DNA from 2 places in the Bacillus sp. ISL-75 genome. Region 2 is predicted to be linked to the other one. Evidence: a T-box and tRNA genes for the amino acid it is inferred to sense, from the RefSeq annotation. Region 2 holds a T-box; the other holds one or more tRNA genes.
What was found. The T-box of region 2 lies ahead of leuS (leucine--tRNA ligase). A T-box ahead of a tRNA ligase gene usually reads a tRNA of that ligase, here a tRNA-Leu.

Region 1 (6,291 bases), on a different contig from region 2:
AGCGTCTATCTTTTTTGTATTAATAAAAAGAATCTCCCTCTTTTCATTTTTATAAGATAGGCTATAATAAAACTATATGTGTGATAAAAATGAAAAATGTATGACGAAGGAGGATTACATAAATATGAACACTTTCATCGTTTGTTTAGTAATGGTCACGTTTTTAGCGGCAATCTTCACATCAGGTTATAATGACAAACCAGGTTCTTCAAAATAAAAAAACTGCCAATCGGCAGTTTTTTTATTTAAGATTAAGTTTATTTTTTTGAACAAACTCCTTCATATACATTCTACTCTTCCTATCAAGCATAGTAGCTATTTGGTCAGTCCAGCGGTCCTTTCTTTTCCCATTGGTCCGCTCTTCATAGTAACACGAAATCAAATCATCATATTTTTGCAGTTCACTTAGATAAACTTCAGTGCTTTGTTGATATTCATCTTCATGGTAAACATGTTCATACGGGAGCCTAGGTTTTTTGTCTGTCAATTTGGTTGGTACTCCAACAGCTAGCCCGAACAAAGGAATAACCCGCTCAGGTGTTTTTAAAAGCTTTTTAACTTCTTCTAGGTTGTTGCGAATTCCACCTATGTAGCATATTCCTAACCCAAGCGATTCCGCTGCAATCGCTGCATTTTGTGCAGCTAAAGAAGCATCTATTAGAGCAACCATGAACTTTTCAGTACTTTCGATAGATGGAGTAACATCTTTTTGTTCCTTCTCCCCAATAATGGTGTGACGATAAAGATCGGCGCAAAAAACAAAAAAGTGACCATTTTTTTCAACATATTCTTGGTTACCAGCAATCTCAGCTAATTTTTTCTTTTTCTCTTTGTCCTTAACACCAATAATAGAGTAGGCTTGAATAAAACTTGATGTTGCCGCTGCTTGGGCACTAGTAACAATCGTTTTGATTTGTTCATCTGTTAATGGCTTGTCCTCAAAATGACGAAGGGAGCGATGATTAAGAATTGTTTTGATAACTTCATTCATGACAAACTTCCTTTCATTTCATCAAAAGGAGGCCCGATAGGACCTCCTTTTATTATTTTAGATGTGCATAGTTTTGCTGACGAAGTGCTTCATAAATAAGAATGGCAGCTGTATTGGATAAATTTAAGGAACGGATATTTTCATTCATAGGGATCCGCAAACTGACGTCTTTGTTATTTTCAATAACATCTTTCGGAAGTCCTGTCGTTTCCCGTCCAAAGATAAAATAGTAATCTTTGCTTGAATTACTATAATCAAAGCTGCTAAAAGGCTTTTGACCAAATTTTGTGATATAAAAAAAATCACCGCCAGCATTCTTTTCATAAAAGTCATCAAGTGAATCATAGTAGACAATATTAACGTGTTGCCAATAATCCAAACCTGCTCTTTTTAACATTTTGTCATCGGTCGAAAAACCTAATGGACGGATTAAATGTAAATTGGTATCTGTTCCGGCGCATGTTCTTGCTATATTTCCTGTATTAGAAGGAATCTGTGGTTGATATAATACTACATTTATTGACACGTTTCTCACCTCGATAAAAAACTCTACATGCCATTATACCACTATGATTTATCCTTTCAATAATGATGCATTTTTAACCCAGAATCGTATAAAACTTATATTTTATTTTAGGTGTGTAGGCAGATGAATCTTCATATGCCCAATACCTCATTCGGCTATTATAGGTATGGGCGTTCACTAACGGCATTCCATGTGCATCCTTACCCGTAACAATTGTATTATGATTAAATCGTCCATCCCCTTCAAAATCGTAACAAATAACATCACCTAATAATAATTGATCAGGACTGTTGACTTCCCGTGCCCGTAAACCACTTTTAGAATGTGCAAAATAAAGCTTAAATGAGTGTGCCACCGCCCAGCTGTAGCTCCAATTCTTATTTTGGAGCCACCACCCTGTGCTCCGATTTGGATAGCCTCTCATCGGCGCTTCGCCCGTATGGAGGCATTGTGAAATAAAGTTGGTGCAATCATTCTCAAATTTTTTGTAGGCAGGATTGTAGCTATTCCACCAGCGTTCCGCATATTGTACAGCTTTTAAGCGGTTGTATTGAAAGCTTAATCGTTCATCACTATCCTCAAAGCTCTGTGTAATTGGTACTTGATAAGGCTCTTGATGATCATAAGGGTTGATTTCCTCATCCATCACTAAAGCCTCTTTATAAAACTTAGCTAATCTTTCTTCGACTTCTTCCTCCATGTAAAGAATACCTTTTTGCTTAATTAAATATTGATAATGAGCATGATATTTTACGGTTTGAAATTCATCCTCTTCATTTCTTTCTATTATTCTGCCGGCTGCTTTTACTTTGACAATTTCTGCAGCCCTTTTTGACAATGCACTTTGTTTTATTTCAGCCTTTGGAAAAAATACTTTATGTGTTCTTTTATCGGAGACAAATTGATTTACTCTTTTATCAAATAAATCTTGTATCAAATGAAGCATATTTCTCACCCCTTTCTCTCATACATATGAGAGAAGACAGGATTTCAATCAAAAAAAATGAGCGAACCCTTGAGTTCACTCATTTTTACCTATAATAACTTAAACCTTTTTCTATTTCATTTTGTACTTCCAGATCGGTTTCAAGCTCTTGAGCTTTTTTTAAGGCAGCAAAAGCAGTTTCACCGCCAATTTTCCCAAGTGCCCAGGCAGCTGTTCCTCTTGATACTGGGCTTCCCTCAGTTTCTAATACATCCACTAATTCGGGAATTGCTGTTATATCCTTAAAATGGGCAAGCGCAATAATCGCATTCCGTTGAATCGGCTTTTTCCCTCGCCATGAACCAGCAACGTAACCAAATTTAGCTTTAAATTCCCGATTGCTTAATTTTAAGATTGGCTTTAGTAACGGTTTGGCAATATCAGAATCCGCTTCAAGTTCCTCATGGAAATGAAAATTCTTCCCTTTGTTAACCGGACATGCTGTTTGGCAGGAATCACAGCCATAGACACGGTTACCAATTTTGTCTCTAAACTCATCTGGGATAAATGTTTTTGTTTGTGTTAAATAAGAAATACAGCGCTGTGCATTAATTTGTCCACCTTGTACAAGGGCCCCTGTTGGACAAGCATCCAAACACTTTGTGCATGACCCGCATTGGTCTTCAATGGGTGTATCTGGTTCAAAAGGGATACTGGTAATCATTTCCCCTAGATAAACATATGATCCGAACTCCGGTGTAATAATGGAACAATTTTTTCCGCTCCAACCAATTCCAGCACGCTCGGCAACAGCGCGGTCTGAGAGTTCTCCAGTGTCAACCATCGATTTTAACCTAGCTTCTGGCATTTTTGCAGAGATAAACTCCTCAAGTTTGTGTAGCCGGTCCTTGAGAACATGATGATAGTCGAAACCCCAAGAGGCCCTGCTGAAAATCCCTCTTCTCTCACCCTTTTTACTCTCAACACGGTTATTCATTTTGGAAGGGTAAGCTATGGCAATGGAAATGATCGAACGAGGTTCCTCTAGTAATAATGAAGGGGTCACTCTTTTCTCTATATCTGGTTCTTCAAATCCTGATTGGTATTTGAGTTCCTGTTGCCTTATTAACCGGTTTTTCAATTCAGTGAACGTGTCTGCGGTAGTGAAACCAATTTTATCGATTCCAATTTCTTTACTATAGGCGATGAGTTCTTCCTTTAAGTTTAGGACATCCATTTGATCCCCACCTTCCCTAGAAGTCATTTATTTTAATCATTGGCTTGTTATATTATTAGATACGCATCTATTTATGATAAACTATTTTCAATGAATTTTGGAGGTGGAATGGTTGGAAATTCAACTCTCACAGGAATTATTTGAGCAATTACCTAACTTTAAGCTGGGGATAATTGAATATAAAGATATTATGGTCGGGGAATCGCAGCAAATGATAAAAGGAAGACTCCAGCTTTTCCAAGAATCTATTTATTTTGATTTAGAAAATAAAAATGTTACTGAACTCTCTGGCATTCAGGAATGGCGTACTATTTTTAAAAAGATCGGTAAAGACCCGAACAGGTATCGACCCTCAGTAGAGGCGTTATACAGGAGAATACAAAAACAAAATTACCTTACTTCCGTTCAGAGTGCGATTGATATAAATAATTTTTTCTCTTTACAATATCAAGTACCAATCGGAATATATGACCTGGATCTCATAAAGGGACGGGTGAGCATTCGGTTGGGAGCGGTGGGTGAGGAATATAACGGATTGAATGGGCGAATAAATTCTTTAAATCGTCTAATTGTATCTTGTGATGAACAGGGGCCATTTGGAAGTCCATTCGTCGATTCTGATAGAGCACCAGTAACTTTTGATACTAAAAATGCCCTGCAAATTATTTATTTGAGGCCTTCAACCGACATTGAAAACGCGATGAAACTAACAGAATCTTTAATGAACATGTTTACAAAATTACATGGAGGAGAAGCTTCCTTCCAAATCCTTAGGTGTCCATAGGGCATCTTTTTCTTTGTATAGAAAAAAACGCAATGCATCGTTCTCTTATGTAACGATACACTGCGTTAGTTAATATGTATGGAGCGGGTGATGGGAATCGAACCCACTACATCAGCTTGGAAGGCTGAGGTTTTACCAGTAAACTACACCCGCATTAATATGTGACAATTTTTTGAATCATCAACTGACCTTTTCTATATTACACACTATTTTTAGTATCGTCAAGGGAAAAATGCAAATTTTGTCGAATTTATTTAAGAGTGGTGCATTATTTTGGGAAAGAAACAAGAATTTTAGTTTGACAGTCTTCATAAAAGATTATGGAGATTATGGATTATACCATTAGTGTGTTTTCGTCAATAATGATGTAATTATAAAGGAGATGCTCATTAAAATTGATATTTTGTGTAAAATTACACTTAATTATCTGGAATTTTTTGATTGATTTAACGATTTACTATTCAATGGGCGAATTTTTGAGTTTTATGAGCGAATCTTGGTTTTTAATGTGCGAATTTCGAACTTTTATGGGCGATTCTAGTGTTTTTATGGGCGAATTTTATGAGCAACAATCTTTTAGAAAAGAACAAAATAAAATTTAGTCAAAAAAAAGTTGCTCATATTTTTATGAGCAACTTTCTTATTAAAACAAATTGATACCGGTGATCGGGGTCGAACCGATACTCCTCACGGAACACGATTTTGAGTCGTGCGCGTCTGCCAATTCCGCCACACCGGCGCGTATAAAATTGTTTTGATAAAGCAATGCCGAGGACCGGAATCGAACCGGTACGGTAGTCACCTACCGCAGGATTTTAAGTCCTGTGCGTCTGCCAGTTCCGCCACCCCGGCAAAATCTAATTACCTGTTTTAATCCATACCTAGCAAATGTTTTATGGAGGCGGCAACCGGATTCGAACCGGTGGTAAAGGTTTTGCAGACCTCTGCCTTACCACTTGGCTATGCCGCCATATACATTTGGAGCGGAAGACGGGATTCGAACCCGCGACCCCCACCTTGGCAAGGTGATGTTCTACCACTGAACTACTTCCGCAAATTGGCTGGGCTAGCTGGATTTGAACCAACGCATGTCGCAGTCAAAGTGCGATGCCTTACCGCTTGGCTATAGCCCAATGTTTTAATTAATATTATGGGGCGACTGATGGGAATCGAACCCACGAATGCCTGAACCACAATCAGGTGCGTTAACCACTTCGCCACAATCGCCACAATATAATTGGCAGGGGTAGTAGGAATTGAACCCACACCAAAGGTTTTGGAGACCTTCGTTCTACCTTTAAACTATACCCCTATAAATGGTGGAGGGGGACGGATTCGAACCGCCGAACCCGGAGGGAGCGGATTTACAGTCCGCCGCGTTTAGCCACTTCGCTACCCCTCCACATATTATATTCACTGAGTAATTTCTGGTGCCGGCGAGAGGACTTGAACCCCCAACCTACTGATTACAAGTCAGTTGCTCTACCAATTGAGCTACCCCGGCGTAAAGTTTGGTATATTATTTGATTTATCCACGCTGTCCTAGTTATCGTCATCCTGACCTCAGGAAGTTTATACAAGCAGCAACTCGGTCAGTATGCTGAAGATAATTCAGGAAGCATATTCGGTCGTGCTCTACCAATTGAGCTACCCGGCAAGTTTTTAATATAAATGGTGGCTCAGGACGGAATCGAACCGCCGACACAAGGATTTTCAGTCCTTTGCTCTACCGACTGAGCTACTGAGCCATAATAGTTTGCCAAATGAAAATGGCGGTCTGGACGGGACTCGAACCCGCGACCTCCTGCGTGACAGGCAGGCATTCTAA
Region 2 (6,291 bases):
TTTTCATTTCCTTCGCCTAAAATCATTCCTTGGTTAAATAGCTTTTGGAATGGTTCTTTGGTAGGAACCACACCGATATCATACAAGAATTTGTGCCAGAAACGCGCATAAAGTAAATGTAATACGGCATGTTCGGCACCGCCAATGTAGATATCAACTGGAAGCCAATGATTTAATTTTTCCTGAGAAGCAAGTGCTTGATCATTTTTTGGATCAATATAACGTAAATAATACCAGCAGCTGCCTGCCCATTGCGGCATTGTGTTCGTTTCGCGGCGTCCCTTTTTACCTGTTTCCGGATCCACAACATTCACGAAATCAGAAATAACTGCAAGTGGTGATTCTCCTGTCCCTGAAGGACGAATTTCAGTGGTTTTTGGTAACATCAGTGGAAGCTGGTCTTCCGGAACTGCTGTCATTGAACCATCTTCCCAATGGATAATCGGAATTGGTTCACCCCAATAACGTTGACGGCTGAACAACCAATCTCTTAGGCGGAAGGTTACTTTCTTCGTTCCTATCCCTTTTTCTTCTAACCAAGCAATCATTTTTTGAATGCCTTCCGTTTTATCCAAGCCATTTAAAAATTCAGAGTTAATATGTTCACCGTCGCCTGTGTAGGCTTCTTTGTCAATATCTCCACCTGCGACAACTGCTTTAATAGGAAGGTTAAATTCTTTTGCGAATTCATAGTCACGCTCATCATGTGCAGGAACTGCCATAATCGCACCAGTTCCATAGCTTACTAACACATAATCAGCAATCCAAATTGGCATTTTCTCCCCATTGGCAGGATTGATGGCATAGGCGCCAGTAAATACGCCTGTTTTCTCTTTGGCAAGATCCGTACGTTCCAAATCGCTTTTCGTCTTAACTTTGTCTAAATAGGCATCAACCGCAGCACGCTGTTCAGCTGTTGTTATTTTTTCAACAAAGGAATGTTCAGGTGCAAGCACGGCATACGTAGCACCAAATAAAGTATCAGGACGAGTAGTGAAGACAGTGAATGTCTCCTCATGTCCTTCGATTGAGAAGGTAACTTCTGCACCTTCTGAACGGCCGATCCAGTTGCGCTGCATTTCCTTCAAGCTTTCAGGCCAATCAAGTTCTTCAAGATCTTCCAGTAAACGGTCACCGTAAGCGGTGATTCTTAACATCCACTGCTTCATCGGACGACGTTCAACGGGGTGCCCGCCGCGTTCACTTTTGCCATCAATGACCTCTTCATTTGCTAGTACCGTTCCAAGTGCAGGGCACCAGTTTACCGCTACTTCATCAATGTAAGCTAGACCTTTTTCAAATAGTTTTAAGAAAATCCATTGGGTCCATTTGTAGTATTCAGGGTCAGTCGTATTGACCTCACGATCCCAATCATACGAGAACCCTAATGATTTAATTTGCCGGCGGAATGTATTGATATTCTGTTCTGTAAATTCCGCTGGATCGTTACCCGTATCCAATGCGTATTGTTCCGCTGGTAGACCGAACGCATCCCAGCCCATTGGATGAAGAACATTGTATCCCTGCATCCGCTTTAAGCGGGAAAGAATGTCGGTTGCTGTGTAGCCTTCAGGGTGTCCAACGTGCAGTCCTGCCCCTGACGGATATGGAAACATATCTAAAGCGTAAAATTTTCTTTTATCAAATTCTTCGCTTGTTTTAAATGTTTTTTCTTCTTCCCATTTCTTTTGCCACTTTTGTTCGATTTGATTATGGTCGAAACTCATAATGCTCTTCCTCCTAAAAAAAAATAAAAAACCCCTCATCCCAAAAAGGGACGAGAGGATTGTATGTATCTTCCCGCGGTACCACCCACATTAGTGCTGACTGCACTCGCTTCATTCATCCTTAACGCGGAAAACGGCAAGCCTTACTATTCCTTCACGCTTGCAACTCAAAGGCGAGTTCATGATGTACCCGGTTGACTTCCACCAGCCGTCAACTCTCTATTTGCGGGTATGAACCATTACTACTCCTGATCACTGTCTTTTCAATATTAATATAAAGTATTACGGTTATTGTATTAAATTTTCATTAAGTATGCAACCCAAACAATCGCCTAGATTCATGATAGACAAAATATCCACCTTTTAAACATAAAAACAGTGGGAGCATATGAACCCCCACTGTCCTCTCTACACGGACAAATCTTATATCTGTCCATGGATGGTGCCTGACACCATTTTCGTTTTTAAACTTCGATCATATAGTAATGTTGTTACAATTGCGATTAGGAATAACACAATTAAAACTATGAATAGTGCTGACATGTTATACATGTCGACGATCATTCCTCCCATTAAGGGTCCAACCATTCTTCCGCCTGTTGCTGTACTGTTGACGATACCTTGGTAGAAACCTTCACGGCCCTTTGGGGCTAAGTCGAAAGCAACTGTAGGCACAGCCGGCCAGATGAACATTTCACCGATTGTTAGGATGATCATCCCGACAAGAAATCCTGAGAATACCGTTGCCTTCCCTGCGACTAAAAATGAAACAATAAAAATACCAATGCCAATAATCATTTGTAGTTTGAGTGAGGCGGTTAGATGTTTCAACACACCATTTAAAAGCGGTTGGCCAACGACAATGAGGGCTCCGTTTATCGACCATAATAAGCTATATTGCGTTAAAGAGATATGGATTTCCTGTGTATACGACGCAATCGTCGTTGGCCATTGTACATAGGCCACCCAGCACAGCAAATAACCTGTACACAGTATCAATAAGGCATACAGATTTTTTCTATTCGTAACGGTTGGAACATTTATATCGATCGTTCCTTGTTTTCCTGAATCCACTAAGATTCCCTTATAGCCAAATACCGCTATGAGTAAAAAGAGGACGTACATGACTGTATTTGCTAGGAAGATTAGTTGAAAGGAATGAGCTGCAACAATCCCTCCAAGAGATGCACCCAAGGCTACTCCAAGGTTTTGAGCAACATAAATGGCGTTAAAGGCTTTACGCCCGCCTTCTTTCCAAACTGACCCTGCCATGGCATACATCGATGGAAAAATAATTCCAGTACCAAATCCAATAATGATTTGGAAGACAATATATGCTAGCCAGCCGTGCCAGAATGTTAAGCCAACAAGAGCTGCAAGCGTAATACTAATTCCAAATATAATAGATTTGTAGCCGCCAATTTTATCGAATAGGCTTCCGCCATAAAGGTTTCCGATCACACTAGCTGCGGAATTTAACATTAAAACAATGCCAGCTACTGATAAGGACTTCCCTAAATGGTCGTGAATATAGATTGTATTTAAAGGCCATAAAAATGAAGAGCCTGTTACATTGACGATCATTCCAATTATTAAGAGCCATAAGGCACGTGGCATAAAAAAACGCCCCTTCACATTTCACTTTTCAATTTCCAAAGATTTATTCTAATCCTTTTTCAAGTGGGGTGCAATTCTTTTTCTTTTCCAGTATTGGCGGGCTATGATCTGGCGTATTAGAATAGGAAATTCGTGAAACTTTTAAATAATTCTGTGGATTCTAGAGGAGATTCCGCCGAACTGGGATGGGATTCCGCCAACTTTCGAAATTATTCCGCCAAACTACGTTTCGATTCCGCCAACCTTACCATATATTCCGCCAACCTTACCATATATTCCGCCAAATCCACGTTTATTCCGCCAAACCCTATAATTCTCCCGCAACAATCCTAGTACCACATACACAACAAAAAACACTGTCTCAAAAAAGAAACAGTGTTTTCTAAATATATCATCTGAACTCTAAACCCTCTAAGGAATGTACAGTTAGCATTATTTTTTTGGTACTGCTGGTACAACCGGTGCTTGAGCAGGAAAATAGCTATTGACGGCTGCGTCCTTTTTCTTCTCATTAACGTTTTCGTCGAGAACCGCTTTTTTCACTTTTTCGATTTCCTTGTCGAGTTCTTCCATATTAACGCCTTTTTTCACAAGCTCTTCTGTGGCAAGACGGACTGCCTTGTTCGATTGGACTACTGATTCTCTCAGTGAATCCATCGATCCTTGTGGGTTATGGAAGCCTGCGGAGTTTTCAGCTGCAATGATATCCCAAAACCATTGTCCTTTCCGAATAAATTCTTGAGCTTGCTTGATTTTTTCTTCGCTTACACCAGAGGTAATCATTTTATTTACATAATAGTGTGATGTTGTTGAAATATCTTGTGCTTCGTGTAATGCACTTACATTAGCTTCTTGAATTTCAAGTACGCGATCTTTCAATTTATCTAAATCACGGTCACCATGACACTGTCGGCATGAAGTTTGCATCGTTTTAAGTGGAGAAGTCCACCAGTGTGAAGTGATTTTTCTTTTTCCATCTACACGCTCATATGGCATATGGCAATCGGCACAAGAAACATTGGCCTTACCATGTGTTCCTGATGAATGGGTTTCATATTCTGGATGCTGCGACTTTAACATTGGAGTTCCAGAAATATTACTAATCCAGTCTTTTTCAAAACCTTTCTCTTTGGCAATCGTGCTGTAATACTCATACATTTCTTCTGGTTTAAATCCTTTGGTCCATGGGAACGTTACTTCACTGTTATCCGCTGCAAAATAATATTCCACATGACACTGCCCGCAAACATAGCTGCGCATATCATTTTTTGTAGGGTTTGAAACATCTACTCCCTTTGCTTCTAAGGCTTTATAAAAGCTTGGACGAGTAACACGCAAATCCATGGTTTTTGGATCATGACAATCGGAGCACCCGATTGGAGAGTGACCCATCTTTTCCCCTTTTGGCCAAATATCTTTATTAAAATTAGCGCCCCAGTAACTGTCGCCCATTTCTTCAATCATTTTTGGAACGGCAGTAGATTTACATGTATAACAAGAACCCACTGATTTATCTGTGATCCGTTTAACGTTACGAATATCTTCTAAAGCGTATGTATGTCCCCGCTCTTCGTTATACTCGGTCGCAAACCCATATCCATTGAAGAGGATTGGTAACAATGGCTCTTTGTCAGCATCATACTTACTCCGTTTTTCAGAACCGCCATAAGTTGTATCTTCCATTTTTTCATTTTTCTTGTAACTGTTGTATTGAAGCGGAAATAAGTCCTTAAACGCTTCATTACTTATTTCATCGGCTGAGAGGCCTGTTGTCTTTTTACCTGCAGCAGAAGCTGTTTTCTCACTGGAATCATTGCTGCATCCAGTAATAATCAGTACGAAAGCTAGCAGGAGAAGATATGCCCCATTTCGAAACCTTCCCATTTCTAAAATCCTCCCTTATTTTCTAATAACTCGCCTGAAACAGGTGGCTTATTATAACGGTCATCTTTAAAGCCTTTCCCGTGTGGTACTGTTTTGTGACAGGAAATACACTTTTCCTTTGCATCATGTGATACATTGTCTAGCGTGCTCTTGTGGCAGGAGATACAGTTATCGTTCATGATATTTTCTGTTCGATCCGTCGCCTCAATCACATCTGGTATCTTCTTTGTTCCAAGTGTGTTGAAATAAATATGTGTCATCCCTGCGCGGCCTTTAAAGAATAACTTACCCGCTTCACTTTTATGTGGCAGATGGCAGTCATTACACTGTAAATCCGAATGCGTAGATTCCATGAATGACTTATGAACCGATTTCATCGTATGACAGTTTTGACAAAAACCTGGTGAATCCAGGTAAGCCATTGTTTTTACCGTTGAAAAAGATAAAAACACACCAATTAGAAGTGCCAACACAATTAAAAACTTTTTGTCCATTTTCAGCAGTTTTTTTAACATTTACTTCACCTCCCATAGAAAATTCTTCTCTCTCTTTATATAGTTAAAGTACTTTTCTGTACCTTAATCCCAAATGGATTTTGCTTTTTCACAAATGCCTATTAATTTCTTTTCCTCTTCTTATCAAAAATGTTAGTCCACTTCCTTTCACCACAAGGTAAAAAAATGTGAATTCGTTCACATATAATTCAAAAAAGGATTCCGTATGAACCGTTCTTTTGTCGTGTTCAGCAAACAAAAAGTGGAGTTTTTGAGATAAATTTTGTTAATCCATACCTTATTTAAACCATGATATAAAAGGGCAAACTGTGACGCACATCACAAATTAAACAACACTTGTTACCAAATTATGAACAAGGTCTTCCTTCTATTTTCAAGGTGCTTTTATTGAAAAATTAGTATCCCAAGTGATTTTTAACACTTTTTAGTGATTTTTCGGCAAATTATTCGCGAAAAAAAAAGGAGCCCTCAATGAAAAAAATGAGGGTTCCTTCTGTATTTTTAGGAGGACTGGTCCTTTTCTTGGTGAAATTTGGATTTCACCGGCT

Region 1: it encodes a tRNA-Leu, which carries the amino acid that the T-box ahead of leuS (leucine--tRNA ligase) is inferred to sense. The anticodon was not compared.

What each region holds. Positions count from the first base shown of each region.
Region 1 covers NZ_JAGGQX010000044.1:841-7,131, reverse strand. Annotated here, with positions in the region: gene nfsA (oxygen-insensitive NADPH nitroreductase) at 242-991, opposite strand; gene trmL (tRNA (uridine(34)/cytosine(34)/5-carboxymethylaminomethyluridine(34)-2'-O)-methyltransferase TrmL) at 1,044-1,517, opposite strand; gene J7E63_RS18040 (amidase domain-containing protein) at 1,591-2,463, opposite strand; gene queG (tRNA epoxyqueuosine(34) reductase QueG) at 2,549-3,679, opposite strand; gene J7E63_RS18030 (B3/B4 domain-containing protein) at 3,792-4,463, shown strand; tRNA gene J7E63_RS18025 (tRNA-Gly) at 4,543-4,616, opposite strand; tRNA gene J7E63_RS18020 (tRNA-Leu) at 5,121-5,202, opposite strand; tRNA gene J7E63_RS18015 (tRNA-Leu) at 5,230-5,315, opposite strand; tRNA gene J7E63_RS18010 (tRNA-Cys) at 5,360-5,433, opposite strand; tRNA gene J7E63_RS18005 (tRNA-Gly) at 5,443-5,517, opposite strand; tRNA gene J7E63_RS18000 (tRNA-Gln) at 5,522-5,596, opposite strand; tRNA gene J7E63_RS17995 (tRNA-His) at 5,615-5,690, opposite strand; tRNA gene J7E63_RS17990 (tRNA-Trp) at 5,702-5,775, opposite strand; tRNA gene J7E63_RS17985 (tRNA-Tyr) at 5,781-5,865, opposite strand; tRNA gene J7E63_RS17980 (tRNA-Thr) at 5,892-5,967, opposite strand; tRNA gene J7E63_RS17975 (tRNA-Phe) at 6,136-6,211, opposite strand; tRNA gene J7E63_RS17970 (tRNA-Asp) at 6,234-6,291, opposite strand, start outside.
Region 2 covers NZ_JAGGQX010000013.1:55,138-61,428, forward strand. Annotated here, with positions in the region: gene leuS (leucine--tRNA ligase) at 1-1,727, opposite strand, end outside; T-box leader at 1,771-1,992, opposite strand; gene J7E63_RS05840 (MDR family MFS transporter) at 2,151-3,344, opposite strand; gene J7E63_RS05845 (ammonia-forming cytochrome c nitrite reductase subunit c552) at 3,777-5,228, opposite strand; gene J7E63_RS05850 (NapC/NirT family cytochrome c) at 5,231-5,743, opposite strand; gene J7E63_RS05855 (glycogen biosynthesis protein GlgD) at 6,245-6,291, opposite strand, start outside.